3 regions of the Pseudarthrobacter sp. GQ63 genome follow, and region 2 is predicted to be linked to each of the others. Evidence: predicted binding sites of a transcription regulator. Region 2 holds the regulator's gene; each other region holds the start of a gene.
The links. The regulator HrcA, encoded in region 2, represses chaperone genes, less so after heat shock. The targets are predictions, from matches to a motif close to TTNGCACTCGNNNNNNNCGAGTGCNAA.
Positions count from the first base shown of each region.

Region 1: AC6CHP_RS02135 (FmdB family zinc ribbon protein) is a predicted target of HrcA. The motif match lies at 3,458-3,484, and genes of this name have one in related genera.
Region 3: groL (chaperonin GroEL) is a predicted target of HrcA. The motif match lies at 3,760-3,786, and genes of this name have one in related genera.

Region 1 covers NZ_JCAXEF010000001.1:430,025-437,046, reverse strand. Annotated here, with positions in the region: gene AC6CHP_RS02155 (hypothetical protein) at 121-1,065, opposite strand; gene AC6CHP_RS02150 (GNAT family N-acetyltransferase) at 1,147-1,767, opposite strand; gene galU (UTP--glucose-1-phosphate uridylyltransferase GalU) at 1,772-2,677, opposite strand; gene AC6CHP_RS02140 (5-formyltetrahydrofolate cyclo-ligase) at 2,802-3,425, shown strand; gene AC6CHP_RS02135 (FmdB family zinc ribbon protein) at 3,553-3,822, shown strand; gene cpaB (Flp pilus assembly protein CpaB) at 3,927-4,691, shown strand; gene AC6CHP_RS02125 (AAA family ATPase) at 4,697-7,022, opposite strand, start outside.
Region 2 covers NZ_JCAXEF010000002.1:311,817-318,838, forward strand. Annotated here, with positions in the region: gene AC6CHP_RS05910 (GerMN domain-containing protein) at 1-515, shown strand, start outside; gene AC6CHP_RS05915 (16S rRNA (uracil(1498)-N(3))-methyltransferase) at 543-1,322, opposite strand; gene dnaJ (molecular chaperone DnaJ) at 1,325-2,452, opposite strand; gene hrcA (heat-inducible transcriptional repressor HrcA) at 2,534-3,547, opposite strand; gene AC6CHP_RS05930 (DUF3097 family protein) at 3,724-4,572, shown strand; gene AC6CHP_RS05935 (DUF4870 domain-containing protein) at 4,727-5,146, shown strand; gene hemW (radical SAM family heme chaperone HemW) at 5,329-6,558, opposite strand; gene lepA (translation elongation factor 4) at 6,595-7,022, opposite strand, start outside.
Region 3 covers NZ_JCAXEF010000008.1:174,979-182,000, reverse strand. Annotated here, with positions in the region: gene AC6CHP_RS14495 (siderophore-interacting protein) at 1-51, opposite strand, end outside; gene AC6CHP_RS14490 (uracil-DNA glycosylase) at 66-836, opposite strand; gene AC6CHP_RS14485 (DUF3263 domain-containing protein) at 977-1,306, shown strand; gene AC6CHP_RS14480 (LytR C-terminal domain-containing protein) at 1,357-2,004, shown strand; gene AC6CHP_RS14475 (cold-shock protein) at 2,197-2,403, shown strand; gene AC6CHP_RS14470 (ABC transporter substrate-binding protein) at 2,400-3,674, shown strand; gene groL (chaperonin GroEL) at 3,962-5,596, shown strand; gene AC6CHP_RS14460 (ABC transporter substrate-binding protein) at 5,684-6,991, opposite strand.

The sequences.
Region 1 (7,022 bases), on a different contig from region 2:
GGAGCGGCACCGGTGACCCTAGGCTACAAATTTTCCCGGCTTAATGCCAAACTGCAGCCTCCAACCCCGCACCAGCGTGCCGGTGGGATACGTAGGGCTTCGCCTGACGGCGCCCACCAGTCAGGCGCGGCGGCGCTGCAGGACGTCGTCGAGGTTGCTGAGGGCACTCTGCGCCTTGGACAGTTCCTGGCCCTCGGCGGCTGCCGGCGGCGCCGGCGGCGCGGCGGCAACGCCCTGCTTGAGGGACGGCTTGCCCGTGGCTTTCGGTGCCTCCGGGAGCTCCAGCGGCTCAGGCGCCGGGCGCTCGGCCTTGGCTGCCTCAACATAGACGGGTTTGGGAACCTCCACCGGTTCCCACGTGGACGGAGCAGCTGCACTGGCCGCGGAGCCGGCAGATGCCGCGCTTGAATCGCCCGCGGCAACCGCCACAGCAAGGGCGGCCTCACGCAGTTCCATGGCAGTCAGCGGCCTGATCCTGGGCTCGTGCGCCTCGGCGTCGAAAAGGGGGTTGTCCTGCTTCGCCGGAGCCGCTTCCGGCCGTGGCGGGAGGCTGGCAGCGGGTTTGGGCTGCCGGGCCGGTGCGGTCATGGCGGCCCGGAAGGCTGCGTTGACCTTTGCCCTCCTGTCCCGAACGGCCAGCCAGCGCAGGAGGACAACGGACCCGGCGGTGAGCGCCAGGCACGTCAGGGGAAGGACAGGAGCGCCCAGCCCGAAGAGCAAAAGCACACCGGAAACGAACGCGGTGACCAGCGACAGCAGCCCAACCAGGGCAATGCCGGTGCGGCCGTAGCGAATCCGGAACGTACCCCCGGTTGGGGAGCCGGCAGTGGCGGTCGCGGGTCCGGCACTCTTCCTGGTGTCCATGGCTTTCTCCTGCTGGGCGGCGACGTTCAATACCAAAGCGGCTGGCGGTTCCGGTGTTTCATCTGCTGCGGGCTCCGCCGCGAAATCGCCGGCGGGCTGGAACTGGTGCCTGCGGTTCCGGAGGACGTAGGGCGCAACCCACACAATCCAGAGCACGACGGCAACCACAAGGATCACTGAGCTGCTAAGGGGGAAGTCCACACTCAAAACCGTATGAGCATCCTGTCCGCTGCGGCAGCATTAGCTGCGGTGTGTCGTGGCGCAGCCGGCAAATCAATGGATTTATGACGGCCGTGAGGCGAGCCAGGGCCGGAGCAGCCCGTCCGGGACCTCTTCCGCGGTCAACGCGAACGACCGGTGGTCAGCCCACTCCCCGTTGATGTGCAGGTAGCGGGGCCGGTATCCCTCGTCCCGGAAGCCCAGCTTTTCCACCACGCGGAGGCTTGGTCCGTTCTCCGGCCTGATGTTGATTTCCATCCGGTGCAGGCCAAGTGTCCGGAAGCAGTGGTCCGTAACCATGGCCACGGCAGTTGGTGCAATGCCATGGCCTGCCCGGCCCCGGTCCACCCAGTAGCCAAGGGTCGCCATCATCGCTGATCCCCACACGATCGATGAAACGGTCAACTGGCCAATAATGGCGGGGCTCCCGGCGGTGGGAATCCGCTCGGTGATAACGAAAGGCAATGCAGTAGCCTGCGCTGCCTGCGTCTTCAATGACCGGACCATTTGCCGGTAGACCGGGAGGCCTCCGGCAGGATCCGGGTTGGAAGCTTCCCACGGAGCAAGCCACTCACTGTTGCGGGACCTGACCTCAGTCCACTCCTTCTTGTCCCGGTACCGGATGGGCCGCAGGACCAGATCCCCGCACTCCAGGGTTACGGGCCAAATGGGACCAGCGCGCACGGCGCTACTTGGACAGGCCGGCGGTGAACCCCGGCAGCCACTCCCGCAAGCCCGGCCCCAGGTCCTCGCTGTCAATGGCGAGCTGAACGCAGGCCTTGAGATAGCTGAGCTTGTCCCCGGTGTCGTAGCGGCGCCCACGGAACACAACGCCGTACACTCCGTATCCCTCGCCTTCGCCGGTCGCCAGTTCCTGGAGGGCGTCCGTCAGCTGGATTTCGTCTCCGCGCCCGGGGGCGGTGCGTTCCAAGACCTCAAAGACGGCAGGGTGGAGGACGTAGCGGCCGATCAGCGCAAGGTTGGACGGCGCCTCTTCGGTGCTTGGCTTCTCCACCAGGCGGTTGACGCGAACGTAGGATTCGCCGTCGATCGGCTGGACGTCAGCGCAGCCGTAGGCGCTGATCTCGGACGGTTCCACTTCGATGAGCGCGATGACGGACCCTCCCGTTTCCGCCTGCACGTCGATCATGGTGCCCAGCAGTTCGTCCCGGGCATCGATGAGGTCATCGCCCAGCAGCACGGCAAAGGCTTCATTACCAACGTGCTGCTTCGCGCGCAGCACGGCGTGGCCCAGTCCGTGCGGGTCTCCCTGCCGGACGTAGTGGATATCGCCCAGCTTGCTGGCGGCCTGGACGGATGCGAGTTTCTCGGTGTCCCCCTTGCCCTCAAGGGTGGATTCGAGGGACGGCACGCGGTCGAAGTGGTCTTCCAGTGCCCGTTTGTTGCGCCCGGTGATCATGAGGAGGTCGTGGAGGCCGACGTTCACGGCTTCCTCAACCACGTACTGGATGGCAGGCTTGTCCACGACGGGGAGCATTTCCTTGGGCATCGCCTTGGTTGCCGGCAGGAACCTGGTACCGAGTCCGGCGGCAGGAATGACGGCTTTGCGAACTCTCGGGTTACTGGTAGTCACCGGACTAATCTAACGTCAGCGTCAAGCATTCAGTAAACAACGGAGCCAGCGGCCCCTGCGGGCACCCGACGGATGAACCACACGGATAACCGGCCGCCGGCGCGCGGCAGTATGGAGGAAACACATGACGCTTGAGGAAACGAAAGCAGCCAAGGACCTGATCCGTGCTGCCCACCGCCGCCGAAGGGCTGCGATGACATTGCTGGAACGCGAGGAGGCCGGAACCGCCCTGGCCAAGCATGGCGCGGCGTGGGCGGCTTCGGTGATGCCGGCAGAGGAGGCCACGGTGTGCGTCTACCTGGGCGTCGGCGCGGAACCGCCCACGCTGCCGCTGATTGCAACACTGCACCACGACGGCCACAGGGTTCTGCTTCCCGTCTGCGAACCAGGGCGTGAACTGGGATGGGTCTTCTGGGCGCCGGGCATTGAGCTGGCACGCAGCAGGTTCGCCCCGATCCTGGAACCGGTCGGGACCCGGCACGAGATTGAGGTTGCCGGCCAAGCCGCTGCGCTGTTTATCCCTGCCACGGCCGTCGATCTCGCAGGCAGCAGGATCGGCCAGGGCGGCGGCTACTATGACAAGTTCCTGGGCCACCTCGCGTCCGCCGGGAAGCATATTCCCCTTGCCGCAGTTCTTTATGACGGGGAATTACTGCCCGCCGGCGCGATTCCGGTGGAGGAATTCGACCGTCCCGTGCCTGGCGTCGTGCTTCCTTCCGGATTCAGGGACCTGGTGAACGCCGCCTGACCGCAAAATCCGGGCGCAGGGGAATGCTAGAATTGGCACTCAGGCCCTGTGACTGCTAATGGGACATCCAGTTGGATCACCAAGCGACAGTCCGGGACCTCTCGTTTGCCCAAGAGGAGGAGCACCAGTGCCAACGTATGCCTACGCCTGCAAGGATTGCGGTCATGCCTTTGACATCGTCCAGTCGTTCTCGGACAGCTCTCTGACGTCCTGCCCCGAGTGCCAGGGTGCCCTGCGCAAGAAGTTCAACAGCGTGGGCGTCGTCTTCAAGGGTTCCGGCTTCTACCGCACGGACTCCCGGGACGCCAAGGGCAGCACGGTTTCGGCTACTCCCGCTGCTCCTGCCGCGGCACCGGCACCCGCGCCGGCCGCTTCGGCCCCCGCCGCTGCCAGCTGACGCACGGTCCTCGACTCAAAGCCCGCCTGGCGGTTGGGCAAGGTTGTCCACATACCCGCTCAGGGCACTGCCGTATCTCTTTGCGCCGCCCCTAGCGTAGGCACATGCCTTCATACCGCCAGTCCAGCCGGAACACCTCAAGCGCGCCACATCCCGGACTCTTCCGGAAACCGCGGCTGCGGCGCCGCCCTGGCAGGGTCCGCGGCTCCGGCCGCGTTACAGGCAGGCGTCCTCCCGCGCGCTTCGCGGGCTGGCTGAGCCGCAACAGGCGCCTCGCTGTCGCGTTGCTGCTCTGCGCCGCGGCCGCCATCACAGTGCACCAGCTCACCCCCGCCCCGGTCTACACGGTGACGGCGCTGACCGCCGCGAGGGATCTCCCCGCCGGCGCCGCACTATCGGAGGCAGACCTCGCCGCTGCACAGGTTCCGCCCGGCATGATCGCCAGCGGATTCCTCAAGGAACCGGGTGAGGCGGCAGGCAAGCAGCTCGCGGCGCCCCTGCGCAAGGGTCAGCTGCTCACGGATGCCCAGCTTGTCGGTCCAGGCCTCCTGGCCGGCACTCCCCCGGGATCCGCTGCCGTACCCCTACGCATGGCCGATCCGTCATCCATCCAGCTGGTCTCCCCGGGGCAGCTGGTGAACGTGGTCCTCACCTCGGCCAACGGCTTCGACCAGCAGGACCCGCCCCAGATCCTGGCCTCCGGCGTGCCCGTGCTGTGGACCTCCGGCCAAGGCGGCCAGACTGGACAGTGGCTGGGTACCGCCGAGACAGACGGCCTGATAGTCGTGGCCGCCACCGCGGAACAGGCAGCCCGGCTCGCAGGCGCCTCCACCCAGGGCAAGCTGTTCTTCGTGCTGGTGGCGCCGTGAAGACCTCAGCCCCAGTGCGGCGGTTTCTGCTCCTTCAGCCAGGCGTCGTGGTCGTCGTCTTCCCGGTCGCCCCAGGCGCGGGGGTCGTCCTCGGAGGCCTTGTTGGGCACGGCCGGCCCCGCGGGCAGCGCAGAACTGTTGGGCCCCGTGCCGGGTGTTCCGTCCAGGTCCTGTCCGGCATCAGTTTCGGCGGGCTGCCCGGCGTCTGGAGCGTTGTCTTCTTCGCGGTCCTGGGGCATGGTGCCCGCCTCCTTGCTGTCCTGGTCTTCGGCCTTAGTGGGATCATCGCTCTGCGCAGCGGGCCGGCTTTCAGGGGCTGGCCCGGAGTCGCCCTGGCCAGCATCAGCCATAGCCGCCCGTTCCCGCTCGCCCTGGCTTTCGGCGTCGATCCCGTTGAGCGCCTGGTCCACATCGTCGTCCAGGAAGGCGACGGACGCGGCGGCACGCCCGGAAAGGGCCATCTTCTCGAGTCCCAGGTACCCGGCAATCCTGTCGGCGCAGGCGGAGGGATCGGTGAACACCTCGATGGTCCACAGCGGCATGTAGCGCCATCCCAGGCGCTCCAGCAGCTGCGGGCGCAGCCGGCTCCGCTCCCGCACACTCATGGTCCGGTACTGCTCCGTGCCGTCCGATTCAATCGCAACCGGCCACGGCAGGTCCGCGTGCTCCTGCCCCATGGTGCTGAGGGGATCAGCGGCGGCAACCACGTCGATGGCGCCGTCATACTGATGCCACACCCGTGCGCCGCGGGCCCGCAGGCGGTCCCCGAGGTCGGCAACCAGGGGATCTGCCCCCAGCGCCTGCTCGCTGGCCGCAGCCCGTGATGCAGGAGTTCCGAGATCAGTATTCCCCGCAATTTCACGGTCCAGCAGGGAGTACAAGTCCACGGCGCCGTGGCTCAGCCTGGTGTGGTCCAGGTCCTCGGGCCGGAAACAGGTAAGGACGTGCAAGGACCGGCGTGCCCGCGTCATGGCCAGGGCAAACTTCTCCCGGCCGCCCTCGGCGGAAAGCGGCCCGAAGTTGTGCAGGGCGCGGCCGTGCGGGGTGCGGCCAAAACCGGGCGAGAAGATGACGTGATCGCGCACCAGTCCCTGCGCCCGTTCCAGGTCAACCACCCGGAAGGACTCGGGGCCGGCGCCGAAGAACCCGGCCAGGCCGGGGTAGTTGGGCAACTGCAGCCGGATGGACTCCCCGATCCGGGCCGCATGGCGGAGGCTGGCCGTGACCACGGCCAGGGACGTACGCGGGCGGAGCCGTGCGTGCTCGAAGACCAGCTGGACAACGCGGTTGACTTCCGCCACCACGGACTCGACGCCTTCGTGGTCGGCGCTCGGCAACCCGGTGCCGTCCGGGAGGTATTCAACCAGGAGGGAACGGTCAAGCCCGGTGGCGGACTGGCCTTCCGGCAGCCGCCGCAGGCCGCCGTCGTAAAAATTCTTGCTGAGCTGCAGCACAAGGTCCTCGTCCACCGCACGGTAGACAAAGTTGAGCCGCCACACGGGAAGCACCTGCGACAGTGCGCTAAAAGCACTGTCCACGCGGTGGTGCGCTGACTCTCCGGGTGCGAGCCTTTCCACTCCCACCGTGAAAGTCCGGGGGCTGGCGATCCGCGCGTCACCGAACGCGATGACCTGTTTGGCCCGGGCAACGGACGGCAGCACAGCCTGGAGGGACGTCGCTTCCGCGTCCAGGATGACCACCGCGTCGAAGTGCTGTTCCGCCGGCAGCAGGCCGGTCATCAGGTAGGGGCTGACGGACCAGACCGGGACCAGCGTGCCGATCAGTTCCGGCGCCTGGGCCGTCAGCGACGGCAGGGATACCCGTCCGTCCTTGAGCAGGCTCCGGAGGAGATCCGCCTGGCGGGGATGGGTGGCGAGGGCGCTGCGCCAGCGCTCTGCGAGGTCCCAGCGAAGGCGCGCGGCACCGCTGGCGATGTGGGCGTTGTCAGCCAGGCGGTACTCGGCCTCCAGCCTGCGGAGGGCGTCGCCGTCGGACATTGCCAGGTAGTCGTCGCCGCTGATCATTGCCTCGAGCGCCGACTGCCACCACGCGAGTTCAAGCTCGGCGGCAACCGAGCCGGCCGGAACTTCCCGCTCCGCGAGGTCGGCCAGGAGCTCGCCCAGGCCGTGCTCACGCATGTTCTCCACCAGCAGCGTGCGCTCCGGAAGTGTCTTCAGTGTGTCCGTGTCCGCCACCAGCCGTTCGAGGCGCTCCATCAGCTCTTCGTACCGGACCGTGGCGAGCGAGCCGCCGGCCGCCGTGTGCCGGAGGGCCTCCCCCAGACGGGCAAGGTCGCTGTCCAGGGACCTGTACATGGCGTTCATTTCGGCG
Region 2 (7,022 bases):
ACGCCTTCAACAGCAACCTTGACGCCGACATGGCCGGCCGCGCTGTCCAGCAGCTTGTGTATACGGCCACCGCCGCTGCCGCCAGTTCAGGGCTTATCGATTCCGGGCAGCAAATCCGCGTGCGGATCCTTGTGGACGGCCACACGGACTACGTTGCTTTAGGCCATATCCAGCTGGGTGACCTTATGACGAGGGCCGCCGGCATGGTGGCCCCTGTCTGGATCATTGATCCGCAGGAGAACACAGAGGTTGCCGCAGGGAGCGTCAAGATCACCGGCCGCAGCACCCTTTCCGGGGGCAAGCTCCGCTGGCAGATCCTGCGGGCGGAGGAGGACGGCACCAAGGTCCCGTTCCTGACTGGGGAAACGACGGCGGCCGTTGAGCCGGGCCAGGCAGGACTGTTTACGCTTGCCCTCACGCTGCCGGCCGGAGACTACGAGTTGAAGGTGGCCCAGGCCGGTACCGGCGATCAGCCGGACCAGAATGAGGACTCGCGGGCCTTCAACGTCCGGTAGCCTGTCGGTTGGGCCCGGCCGCGACATTCAGGGCGAGGGTGCGGTCCAGCGGCCCAGGACATCGCTGGCAAGCACGACGGCGGCCGGTCCGGCGGTTGATGAGCGCAGGACATGGTGCCCCAGCAGGGCGGTGACGGCGCCCTTTCCGCAGAGCCTGGTGACTTCCCTGGGGCTGATGCCGCCTTCCGGCCCAACGATCAGCAGCACCTCGCGCGGTTCCGTTCCGTCCGCTTCCCGCCAGGATTCCAGTACGGTGCGCAGGGGGCGGACGGCGTCCTCATGGAGGATGACCGCCAGCCCCGCGGCCTCCACGAGGACGGCCAGCGCGGCGGTGTCGACGGCGGGCCGCACCTCGGGGACCCACGCGCGGCGCGCCTGCTTGGCTGCCGCCGTCACCACCGACTGCCACTTCGCGTGGGCTTTCGCGGCGCGGTCGCCCTTCCACCGCACGATGGACCGTTCGGACTGCCAGGGTATGACGGCGTCAATCCCGAGTTCAGTGGCCGTTTCAATGGCGAGTTCATCCCGGTCGCCCTTGGCCAGGGCCTGCACCAGCACCAGCCTCGTGGCCGGCCGCTCCTCAACAGCCACGGAGGCGCACTCCACCTTGAGGCCTGCGGGTGACGCCGCAAGCACCCGTCCGCTCATCCGCGTCCCGGCGCCGTCAACGATGTCGACGGGCTCACCCGGGGCGAGGCGCTTGACCGTGACGGCGTGCCGCGCCTCGGTCCCTTCGAGGACAAAGGCCTGCCCCGCCGTCATGTGGTCGAGGGACCCGGACGGAGTGAAAAAGACAGGGTTGCTCACTGCTACAGGTTACCGAGCCTGTCCCGGAGCTTGGCGAACATGCCGCCGCTGGCTGCAAGCTTGCCCTCGGTGATCTGCTCACCGCGCATCTTGGCCAGCTGCCGCAGGAGCTCTTCCTGGGCGGCATCAAGCTTGGCGGGCGTCTCAACCTGGAGGTGGACCTTGAGGTCGCCGCGGCCGTAACCGCGCAGGTGGGTCACCCCAAGTCCACGAAGAGTGATGATCTCGCCGGACTGGGTCCCGGGCTTGACGTCGATTTCCTGTGGCCCGTCGAACGTTTCCAGGCTCACTTCGGTGCCCAGGGCAGCCGCCGTCATCGGGATGTGCAAGGTGGCGTGGAGATCGTCGCTGTCGCGCACATAAGTGGCGTCGTTGTTCACGCGGATCTCAACGTACAGGTCACCGGAAGGTCCGCCTGCCGGGCCTGCCTCGCCCTGGCCGGAAAGCTGGATCCGTGTTCCGGTGGCTACACCGGCGGGAACCTTGATGGTCAGCGAACGGCGGCTCCGGATGCGTCCCTGGCCGCTGCACTCGTTGCACGGGTCCTTGATGACCGTGCCGAAGCCCTCGCAGGTTCCGCACGGTGCTGCGGTCATGACCTGTCCCAGGATGGAACGGACGGCGCGCTGGACCTGGCCGCTGCCGCCGCAGATGTCGCAGCGCTCAGGATGGCTGCCGGGCTGGCAGCAGGAACCCTCGCAGGTTGGGCACGTGACGGCGGTGTCCACGTCGAGCTTCTTGTTCACACCGAAGACAGCGTCGCGGAGTTCGATCCGGACGCTGATGAGGGCGTCCTGCCCGCGCCGCACGCGGGAGGCCGGGCCGGTAGAACCCCCGGCACCAAAGAAGGTGTCGAAAATATCCTGGAAGGCGAAACCCTGGCCGGCGTATCCGCCGCCGCCGAAGCCGTTGTCCGTCCCGTTTTCGTTGCCCGTGGTGTCGTACACCCGGCGTTTCTGCGGATCCGACAGGACTTCGTAGGCGTGGGTCACTGCCTTGAAGCGGTCCGATGCGTCCTCACCCGGGTTGACGTCCGGGTGCAGGGTGCGTGCCAGCTTGCGGTAGGCCTTCTTGATCTCTTCTCCCGTGGCCTCCGGTGAGACTCCAAGGACGTCGTAGTGGCTGCTCAAAGTTCGTATCTCTTCCTTGTTGTACTGCCTGCAGTTGGACTGCTGGAAATGCTGTGGGTATCCGGTGGCCCGGGCTGGACCTCAGGGGCCCAAAATCCGGGAAAGGTAGCGGGCAACAGCCCTGACGGCGGCCATGGTGGTGGGGTAGTCCATCCGTGTTGGTCCCAGGATGCCGATCTTTGCTGCGCTGTCGGGGCCATAGCCGGTGGCCACAACCGATGCCTCGGCCAGTCCGTCATAGGGAATCTCGCGGCCAATGCTGACAGCCATCCCGCGGTGGTCCTGCGCCATCTCGCTCAGCAGTCGGAGCATGACCACCTGCTCCTCAAGGGCCTCCAGCACCGGGCCGATGCTGAGCGGGAAGTCCACGTTTGACCTCGCCAGGTTGGCGGTGCCCGCCATAACCATGCGTTCCTCGCGGCTGCTCTGCGCCAGGGCTTCCAGGCCGATAGCGAGGGCCTGGGCGGCCTGCCTTTGCCCCGGGGCGGCTGCGGCCACCACGGCGGGCAGGGACTGGGCGAGCTGGCTCAGCGGAGTTCCGGCAAGCGATCCGAGGAACCGGGCCCTGAGGCCCGCCAGGGCGTCGTCCCCCAGGTCCTGGCCGACGTCGATAACGCGCTGCTCCACCTTGCCGCTGTTGGCGATCAAAACCACCAGCACCTTCCGCGGGGCGAGGAGGACGAATTCGATATGCCGAACCAGGGCCCTGCTCAAGTGCGGGTACTGGACCACCGCAACCTGGTTGGTCAGCTGGGACAGTAACCGGACGGTCCGGTCCAGGACATCGTCCAGGTCATCCGATCCTTCCAGGAGGGACTGGATGGCGCGGCGTTCCGCCGGGGAGAGCGGCTTGACGGCTGAGATCTGGTCCACGAAGAGCCGGTATCCCTTGTCCGTGGGGATCCGCCCGGCGCTGGTGTGCGGAGCCGTGATCAGGCCCTCTTCCTCCAGGGCCGCCATGTCATTCCTGATGGTAGCGCTGGACACACCGAGATGATGGCGCTCCACCAGGGCTTTGGACCCCACGGGTTCACGGGAATGGACGTAGTCCTCCACGATGGCACGGAGTACTTCAAGTTTGCGTGGCTCGCTCACACTCCACCTCCATCCAGGGTTTGGGGCGACCGCGCCGCCCGCGCTGCGCCACCCATCGTTTAGCACTCGACATGCCCAAGTGCTAACAGTCTATTATGCCTCTCCCCGTTGCTAGCATTGGTACCGCTCCGGGCGAAATTCCGGACCTGTGATCGAGCGCTAGGCGGAGTGAATCAATGCAGTACCAGAACTGGGGTCCCCAGGACATGTCCGCTCCGTCAAAGGCTGCACTTCCTGAGGTGCATGTTGAACGGGGAATGGTGCTGGAGGATGTCCAGTCCGGCTGGGTGGGCGCGGTGACCCGCGTGGAGAAGTCCGGCGGCATGCACGTAGTGGCCCTGGAGGACAGGCGCGGCAAATCCAGGTCTTTCCGGCTGGGCTTCGGCTTCCTCCTCGAGGGGCAGGCCATAAAGCTGCTCCCGCCGGCGCCGCGCCAGGCGACAGCCGCTGCCGCCGGCAGGACAGCCTCAGGTTCGGTCCGGGTTGCCGGCCAGCGGGCGCAGGTCGCAAAGGCCAGCCGGATCTGGGTGGAGGGAAAGCACGACGCCGAACTGGTGGAAAAGGTCTGGGGAGACGACCTTAGGGTGGAAGGCATCGTCGTCGAACCCCTCCACGGCATCGACGACCTTGCCGCGGCGGTGGCCGAGTTCAGGCCCGGACCAGGCCGGCGCCTGGGAGTTTTGGTGGACCACCTGGTGCCCGACTCCAAGGAATCCCGCATTGCGGACGCCGTCATGGCCTCCCCGGGGGCGGCCGGGAACGTGCTGATCGTAGGCCACCCCTATGTGGACGTCTGGCAGGCGATCCGTCCGGCTGTCCTGGGCATCGAAAAATGGCCCGTGGTGCCGCGCGGGCAGGACTGGAAGACCGGCATCCTCGCCGCGTTCGGCTGGCCCCATGCCACCAAGGAAGACATCGGGCTTGGGTGGCAGAAGCTGCTGGGTGCGGTCCGCACCTACGCGGACCTGGAAGCCTCCCTGCTGGGGAGGGTGGAGGAAGTCATTGACTTCCTGACAGTGCCCTGACAGGCACCCCGTGCCGCTGTGCCTGTGAGCCCCAGGGCAGCTTCCGCGCCTCCAGCCAGTATTCTTGGTACTGCGGAACCTGCGATATTCGCAGCCCGGAGCAACCGATATGCATTCTTAGCCAGCACCATGGCACTTTCAGAAGGAACAGACTGTGGCAGAAAACGCACGCGATCACAGGGACACCCAGGGCGGCCAGGGCCGTTCGGAATACCATGGCGTTCCGGCGAATGCGCTGCCCCTGACAGCCAGCGAAGACCGGCAGTGGGCCACCATGGCCCACTTCGGCGGAATCCTGGGCTGCGTTCCGGCCCTGCTGATCTACCTGATCTTCCGGGACCGGGGCCCTTTCACGGCGCAGGAGTCAAAGGAGGCGCTGAACTTCAGCCTGCCGCCCACCATCGCCGCTGTGGTGGCGAATATCCTGGTGTTCGTTCCGGTGGTCGGCAACATCTTTGCCGTGATTGCCACCCTTATCTGGATTGCCCTGACCTGCTTCTCCGTGGCAGCCGGCATCCATGTCAACAAGGGACAGCCGCACCGCTACCAGTACAACCTTCGCTGGATTAAGTAGTCCCCGCCGGCTCCCAGCACTCGCAAGCTCGTGCCGGGGCCCTCGCCAGCGTGGGCCCACCGCCGGCTCCCAGCACTCGCAAGCTCGTGCCGGGGCCCTCGCCAGCGTGGGCCCACCGCCGGCTCCCAGCACTCGCACCCTGCAGGGGTGGCCCCAGCACGGGCGCCCTGGCCCCGCAACTGCTAGTTGGGCAGGACCCGGCGGACCACTGCGTCAGCCAGCAGCCTGCCCTTCAGCGTGAGGACCAGCTGGCCCGCGAAAGCGGCGGCAGGGTCCACCAGTCCTTCCGCGATCAGCCCGGCGACCTCGTGCCGTCCTGCGGCGCCGAGCGAGGCGATCTCGAGGCCCGAGTGGAGGCGGACCTCGAGCATCACCCGCTCCATATTCCGGGTTTCCGCATTTAGGGTTTCCCTCCCTGCTGCCGGCGACACTCCCTGTGCCAGGCGTCCGGCGTAGGCAGTGGGGTGTTTGACGTTCCACCAGCGGACACCGCCCACGTGAGAGTGCGCCCCCGGTCCGATCCCCCACCAGTCGTCGCCCCGCCAGTAGGCGAGGTTGTGGCGGCAGGCCTGTCCGGACGTGCGGGCCCAGTTACTGACTTCGTACCAGCCCAGGCCTGCCTTGGTGATCAGTTCATCGGCCAGCTCATACTTGTCGGCGTGGTCGTCGTCGTCGATCCCCGGCACTTCACCACGGCGGATCTGGGCGGCGAGCTTGGTCCCGTCCTCAATGATCAGCGCGTAGGCGCTGATGTGGTCCGGCTGGTAGGACAGCGCTGTCTCGAGGGAGTACCGCCAATCGTCCAGGGACTCCCCCGGCGTGCCGTAGATGAGGTCGAGGCTGACGGCCAGGCCGGCGTCCCGGGCCCACTGAACCACCTGCGGCACACGGCTGGGCGTGTGGGTACGGTCCAGGACCTTGAGGACGTGGGGGACGGCGGACTGCATGCCAAACGAAATCCGGGTGAACCCGGCATCTTTCAGGACGGCAAGGGACTCCGGGGTGACGGAGTCCGGGTTCGCCTCCGTGGTGACCTCGGCGCCCGCCTCGATCCCCCACTGGTCGATGGCGCGCCCCAGGATCAGGGCCAGGTCCTCCGCTGGGAGCAGGGTTGGCGTGCCGCCCCCGAAAAACACCGTGCTGAGCGGCCGCGCGGGGAGGCCGGATTCTGCAAGGACGCTGGCTGCCAGGGACACTTCCGAGGCCGCGGTGGCGGCATAGGCATCCTGGGAGGCGCCGCCGCCGAGCTCCGTGGCGGTATAGGTATTGAAGTCGCAGTAGCCGCAGCGGACGGCGCAGAACGGGATGTGTACATATAGCCCGAATGCCCGGTCCGCCGCACCGTCGGCTGCCTGGCCGGGCAGCAGACCGTCCGACGGCGCCGGGTCGCCAAGGGGAAGAACGCTAGGCACTGCAGGGTCCTCCCGCAGTGCCGGCCGCTGTAACCACTACTTCCTGGCCTTGTCCTTGGATTCGTCGGTGGTAAGCGCAGCGATGAAGGCTTCCTGGGGAACCTCGACGCGGCCCACCATCTTCATGCGCTTTTTGCCTTCCTTCTGCTTTTCCAGCAGTTTGCGCTTACGGGAGATGTCACCGCCGTAGCACTTGGCCAGGACGTCCTTGCGGATGGCGCGGATGCTTTCCCGCGCGATGATCCTGGAGCCGATCGCCGCCTGGATGGGCACCTCGAACTGCTGGCGGGGAATGAGCTCACGCAGCTTTGTGGTCATCATGACGCCGTACGCGTAGGCCTTGTCCCGGTGGGTGATGGCGGAGAAGGCATCCACCTGTTCGCCCTGGAGCATAATGTCCACCTTGACAAGGTCGGCCACCTGGTCGCCGTCGGCCTTCCAGTCCAGGGAACCGTAGCCGCGGG
Region 3 (7,022 bases), on a different contig from region 2:
CTGGGGGCGGCTTTTCTTGCTGGCGCTGGTGGAGGCGGGAACAATGCTCATAAGGCAAGCCTAAGCTAGGGCACCGCCGGAAGCTCCCAGGTTACATCCGCGGCCCCCTGCTCACGCAGGAGCGCGTTGACACGGCTGAACGGGCGGGAGCCAAAGAAACCCCGTGAAGCGGACAAGGGGCTGGGGTGCGCGCTGGACACTGCCGGGACCCCGGGCAGCAGCGTGCGCACGCTCTCGGCGTCCTTTCCCCACAAAACCGCGACCAACGGCAAGGGCGACCCGTCCGGTGCCCGCCGCGCGCCCAGCGCCTCGACGGCCGCCGTCGTAATGTCTTCCCAGCCCTTCCTCCGGTGGGATCCTGCAGATCCCGCCCGTACCGTCATCACGCGGTTCAGCAGCAGCACCCCCTGCCCGGCCCACGCGGAGAGGTCACCATGCACCCTCGGCGGGATTCCCAGGTCAGCCTCCAGCTCCCGGTAGATGTTCGCGAGGCTCCTGGGAATGGGCCGGACGTGCGGGTCAACGGCAAAGGACAGTCCGACGGCGTGTCCCGGCGTGGGGTAAGGGTCCTGTCCCACAACCAGCACCTTCACCTCCGCGAGGGGCTGGCGGAAGGCCCGCAGGACGTTCGACGGCGCCGGCAGGACCTGGTGCCCGGCCGCCACCTCGCCAGCCGCGAAGCGAAGAACGGCGCGAAGTTCCGCGTCCACGTCCGAGAGTGCGGCGGCCCAGTCGGGCGCCATCAGCTCCGCCAGCGGCAGCTGCGCCAGATCGGCGAAGCCGGTGCTGCCTGCCGGTTCCTGCTCCAGCTCAAACAAGGCGTCCGATTCAAACATCAGTCCATTCTTGCAGGCGGCGGGAGGCGCCGGCTGTACCGTTCGGCGTGTGCGGCAGGGCTATGCGCAAATGACAATGGTGTTGTTCGTCCGTAGCATGGGGGTCAGACATTTACGTAACCAGCTAAGGAGAGTGCGCCGTGGCGGAGCCAGCTCGGGAGCACCTGCCGGCGCAGGAACAACGGAACACCCTGCTGGCGGATTTCACGCTGCGGGAGTCGCCGCTGAGCGAGCGGGACCAGCAGATGCTCGCACTGGAGCGGCAGTGGTGGAAGTATGCCGGCGCCAAGGAACAGGCCATCCGGGAACTGTTCGATCTGTCCGCCACGCACTATTACCAGCTCCTCAACGCCCTGATCGACACCGAGGATGCGCTGGCGCACGACCCCATGCTGGTCAAGAGATTGCGTAGACTACGTACGTCGCGTCACCGTGCACGCACTGCACGCCGCCTGGGGTCCGACGCATAAGACGCTCACGCTGAGTCCTCAGCAGCTACACACAAGGATGTCTCTTTCCCATGACCAAATACGCCCGCGATGAATTCGACAAGGTCCCGGAGACCGCGTCGCGACAAGGTGTACACCGCACAGCCCCCGCTCCGGCACGGGTCCGTCTCTGGCCCATCCTGACTGCGGGGATTGTTGCGCTGGCCATCGGCGTGGTTTCCTTCCTGATCCTGCCCAAGCTGGGATTCGACGGTCCGGCAACCCAGGCGTCGTCGAGCCTGGAAGCAGCGCCGCTGGCCGAAACCGGTTCGACTCCATCCGCTACGCCTGAGACGGCGGACGTCCCCTCCACCGAGCCGGAGCCGTCGTTTTCCCCCGAACCGGCCGGCACCGCGGGGAACGGGACCCCATCCAGCCCCCCGAGCACTGCTCCGGCCGCAACAGTGGACAAGGCCCAGGCAGTGGCGGTCTACAACGCTGCCGGAACTGCCGGGCTGGCCAGCCGGGTGGGCGGCACCGTGCAGTCCGACGGGTGGACCCTGGGGCAGGTAGGCAACTGGGCAGGGGCGCCCCAGCAGGGTTCCATCATCTTCTACGCGGGGGCGGCACAGGAGGCCAACGCGCAGGCCCTCGGGGAACTCCTGGGAGTCCCCACCGTGGTGGAGAGCATCGAATTCCAGGTTCCCCTGGTGGTGGTGCTCGGCCCCGGATACCGGTAGGCCGGGTTCTCCAACAGGACGCGTTCCGCCACGCGTGCCCACGTCAGGGCCGGGATTACGCCTGAATAACGTTTCCGCCCGGCCATGCTGTGCCCCGGCGCTGCCGGCGTCCATTGGCTAAAGTGAGTTCCGGGCCTCGAGCCACGGCGGCACCGGCGCAGCATCCCGGACCTAACGGAAAGAGTGGTCATCATGGCACGAGGAACCGTCAAATGGTTCAACGCGGAAAAGGGCTACGGCTTCATTACCGTTGACGGCTCCGGGGACGACGTCTTTGTCCACTGGTCCGCCATCCAGGGCGAGGGCTACCGCGCACTGGACGAAGGCCAGCGCGTGGAACTCGAGGTCGGCGAAGGCGAGAAAGGCCCGCAGGCCGAAAGCGTCCGGCCGGCCGAGTGAAGCATCCGTTTCCACCCGCTGCACCCAACCGTCCGTTCTTCGCCGCAGCCCTTTGCGGCACGCTGGCCCTGACAGGCTGCTCCGGGGTGACCGGAAACGCGCGCACGGAGGCGGCGGAGGCCTCCGGTGACGGCACGCTGCGGGTGGGCCTCATCCTGGACAACACCGGTGACAACAGCTTCCTGAACGGTCCCCAGCTGGCAGCCGCCAAGCTCGCCGTCCAGGAAATCAACGCTGCCGGCGGGCACAAGGGCCGGCCGGTGGAACTCCTGCCCGTTGAATCAGGCCAGGACACAGCGTCCCAGGCGCAGTCCCTGGTGCAGGCTAAAGCGGATGTGGTCATCGGCCCCACCGACTCCAGCCACGCCTCCGCAGCTGTCGATATCCTCTCCAGGGCGCGGACGCCACTGATTTCACCTGCCAATACCGCGGCCGGGCTCAGCAGTATTGCCAGCGGCGGATACTACTTCCGGACGGCTGCCGCCGACGTCGCACAGGGACCCGTGCTGGCCAAGCTCGCCAAGGACGCCGGCGCTGCCACCATCTCCGTGGTGTACCAGGAAGGCTCCTACGGCAGCGATGTCTCCGCGGCCGTCTCCGCGTCCGCTGAACAGGCGGGCCTGGACGTGTTGTCAGCGGTGGGCTTCACGCCGGGTGAAGCTGGATCTGCGGCTGCCGCAATCCGCGAGGCGCAACCCGACGCCGTCATCATGGTGGCCCGTGACGGCGCACAGGGCGCCCTGGCTGAGCTGAACAACGCCGCCCTTGCAGGCTCAAGGCTTATCCTGAGCGACGGCGCCTTCAGCCGGTACGGCTCCAAACTGGGAACCAGAGCCCTGGACGGTGCACGTGCGGTCGTTCCGGGGCAGCTTCCCTCGGCAGGGTTCCAGGAAAGACTGCTGGGCATCGATCCGGCCCTGAAGGATGTGTCCTTCGCGGCGGAGACGTACGACGCCGTGACCCTTGCCGCGCTCGCAGCGGCCAGGGCCGAGGACGATTCCGGGCGTTCAATCGCCGCAAGCCTGATACCGGTATCAGGCGGGACTGCTGACGGAACAGGCCCGGCTGGAACGGCGCCCTGCCCCAGCTACAAAGACTGCCTGGCAGGCAAGGCTTCCGGTGCGGACATCAATTACGACGGCGAATCGGGCCCCATCGCCTTCGATGCCAACGGTGACATCACCTCGGCCGCCTTCACGGTGTTCACATATGGCGCCGACAACATTCCGGCGGCCACCGGCGTCGAAACGGCAGGCCGCGCCGCCGGCTGATCGCCCTCGGCGAAGACGTGCCCGCCAGGGTGCTTTCCGCCGGTTATTCGCTTGCACTCTCACGTGGGGAGTGCTAATTATTGAGTTAGCACTCTGACGTACCGACTGCTAAGCAAAGCGTGGCTCCGGCCGGCGGCGCCGGCATCGGTCGAAGAGCGAAGAAACACCTAACTGGAGTGAGACCCACACCCGAAGGCATACAGAGGCCGCCGGCAACGGGTCGTCCGTCGCGGGCACTGCAGCGAAGGTTCATTCTTAACGACTGTCCCGAAAGGACTACTGCCGTTATGGCCAAGATCATTGCATTTGATGAAGAGGCACGCCGCGGCCTTGAGCGGGGCCTGAACATCCTCGCCGACGCCGTTAAGGTCACCCTCGGCCCGCGTGGACGCAACGTCGTCCTCGAAAAGAAGTGGGGCGCCCCCACGATCACCAACGATGGTGTTTCCATCGCCAAGGAGATCGAGCTGGACGATCCTTACGAGAAGATCGGCGCCGAGCTGGTCAAGGAAGTTGCCAAGAAGACGGACGACGTCGCCGGCGACGGCACCACCACAGCAACCGTGCTGGCACAGGCACTGGTGAAGGAAGGCCTGCGCAACGTTGCTGCCGGCGCCGACCCGCTGTCCCTCAAGCGCGGCATCGAGAAGGCCGTTGAGGCCGTCACCGCCGAACTTCTGAACTCCGCCAAGGAGATCGAAACCAAGGAAGAGATCGCCGCCACGGCGTCCATCTCCGCCGGTGACGAGGAAATCGGTGCACTCATCGCCGAAGCCCTGGACAAGGTGGGCAAGGAAGGCGTCATCACGGTCGAGGAGTCCAACACCTTCGGCCTGGAGCTTGAGCTCACCGAAGGCATGCGCTTCGACAAGGGCTACATCTCGGCCTACTTCGTCACCGACGCTGAGCGCCAGGAAACGGTCCTCGAGGATCCGTACATCCTGATCGTCAACTCCAAGATCTCCAACGTCAAGGAACTGGTTGCTGTCCTGGAAAAGGTCATGCAGTCCAACAAGCCGCTGCTGATCATCGCTGAGGACATCGAGGGTGAGGCCCTGGCCACCCTGATCGTCAACAAGATCCGCGGCACCTTCAAGTCCGTCGCCGTCAAGGCTCCGGGCTTCGGCGACCGCCGCAAGGCACAGCTTGCCGACATCGCCGTCCTCACCGGCGGCCAGGTCATCTCCGAGGAAGTCGGCCTGAAGCTGGAAAACGCCGGCCTGGAACTCCTGGGCCAGGCACGCAAGGTTGTTGTCACCAAGGACGAGACCACCATCGTCGAGGGTGCCGGCGACGCCGACCAGATCGCCGGCCGCGTTTCGCAGATCCGCGCCGAGATCGAAAACTCCGACTCCGACTACGACCGCGAGAAGCTGCAGGAGCGCCTGGCCAAGCTGGCCGGCGGCGTTGCAGTCATCAAGGCCGGTGCCGCAACGGAAGTTGAGCTCAAGGAGCGCAAGCACCGCATCGAAGACGCCGTGCGCAACGCCAAGGCTGCCGTTGAGGAAGGCATCGTCGCCGGTGGCGGCGTGGCCCTCATCCAGGCCGGCGCCAAGGCATTCGCCAACCTGCAGCTGTCCGGCGACGAAGCAACCGGTGCGAACATTGTCCGCGTTGCCATCGACGCCCCGCTGAAGCAGATCGCCTTCAACGCCGGCCTCGAGCCCGGTGTCGTGGTGGACAAGGTCCGCGGCCTCCCCGCCGGCCACGGCCTGAACGCAGCCACCGGTGAGTATGTCGACCTGCTGGCCGCCGGCGTCAACGACCCCGTCAAGGTGACCCGCTCTGCCCTGCAGAACGCGGCTTCCATCGCTGGCCTCTTCCTCACCACCGAGGCAGTTGTTGCTGACAAGCCGGAGAAGAACGCTGCTCCTGCCGGCGGCGACGACATGGGTGGCATGGGCGGAATGGGCGGCTTCTAGCCACTCCTGCCGGGACCTGTCCCGCTAAACACGAATGTGGCCCCCTCTCCGGAGGGGGCCACATTCGTGTTTTACCGCAGGTTGTGACTACTTGGCGCTGGCCAGCATTCCTTCAACTTCCTTCTTGAACGCGTCAGCGGCCGCCTGGGGCGTGAGGCGGTCATAGAGCACCTCATCGGTGTAGCGCTTGATGACGTTCTGTACGCTTCCCGCGCCCACCGGCGGGACCGGCGGGGCCTCCTTGATATCGGGTGCGATGTCCTTCAGGAAGCCCACCACTGTGGTGTCGGCAGGCTTCAGGGACGGCGTAATGCTCTCAACGATGTCCGTGTTGGTGGGCACGCCGCGGTCCGTCATCAGGATGGCCCCGGCCTCCGGGCTGTTGGCCAGGTAGTTGATGAAGGTGGAAGCGGCTTCCGGGTGCTTGGAGCGTGAGGAGGCCGACCAGAACATGGTGGGCTTGTAGTACATCCCGTTCTCAGCCGACGAACCGTCGAGGCTGGGTGCCCGAAGCATCTTGATGCTGCTCCCGGTAGTGGACTCCAGGGACCCGAGCTGGTTGGTCCACCACCACGCCATGCCTACCCTGTTGGTTCCGAAAAGGCTCTCCTCGAGTCCGGCGCCGGAGTCCTCCGTGGCCACCGTGGCCGGCGGGCTTGCCTTGGAGTCGCGCTGTTCCTTCAGCCGTTCCCAGAAGGACGCGGCCGTGGCGGTATCGAAATCGAGCTTGCCGTCCTGCGAGTACAGGTTCTCCCCGTGCTGGCGCAGCCAGATGATCAGGTCGGCTTCATTGCTTCCGTAGGCGGCACCGTAGTTCTTGCCGTCCCCGGCGGCGCTGATCTTCGAGGCTGTTGCCATGAACTCCTCCCACGTCCACGTGGTGTCATCCGGGATGGGAACATTGGCTGCTTCGAAGACCTTGGTGTTGGCCATGATGACATAGGCGTTCTGGCCGGTGCTGAGTCCGTACTGGGCGCCGTCATACTGGCCCGACACCAGGGCCTCCTGGTCCAGCTTGGAGGTATCGATACCGCCCTGCTTGGACAGGTCAAGGAGCGCCCCGCGCCCGCCGTATTCCGCGATGTACTTCTGGTCCATCTGGATCACGTCCGGCGCATCGTTGGCGGCTGTCTTGGTGGCCAGCTTGTCCCAGTAGCTGCCCCACTCGCCCGGCTCGGATTCAATCTTGATGTTCGGGTGTTCCGCCTCGAAGGCATCGATAACCTTCTCGGTCTGGGCGTTGAGGTACTCGTTGCCCCACCAGGCAAACCGGAGGGTTACTTCCTCGTTGCTCTCAGAGCCTGAAGAGGTGCCACAGCCTGTGGCGAGGAGGGAGAGTGCGACGGCGGCGGCGCCGAGCTGGAACTTCCTCCGGCTGAGGGTTGGGATCGTCATTGATGTGCCTTCCTGGTGCTGAGGGCGCTTT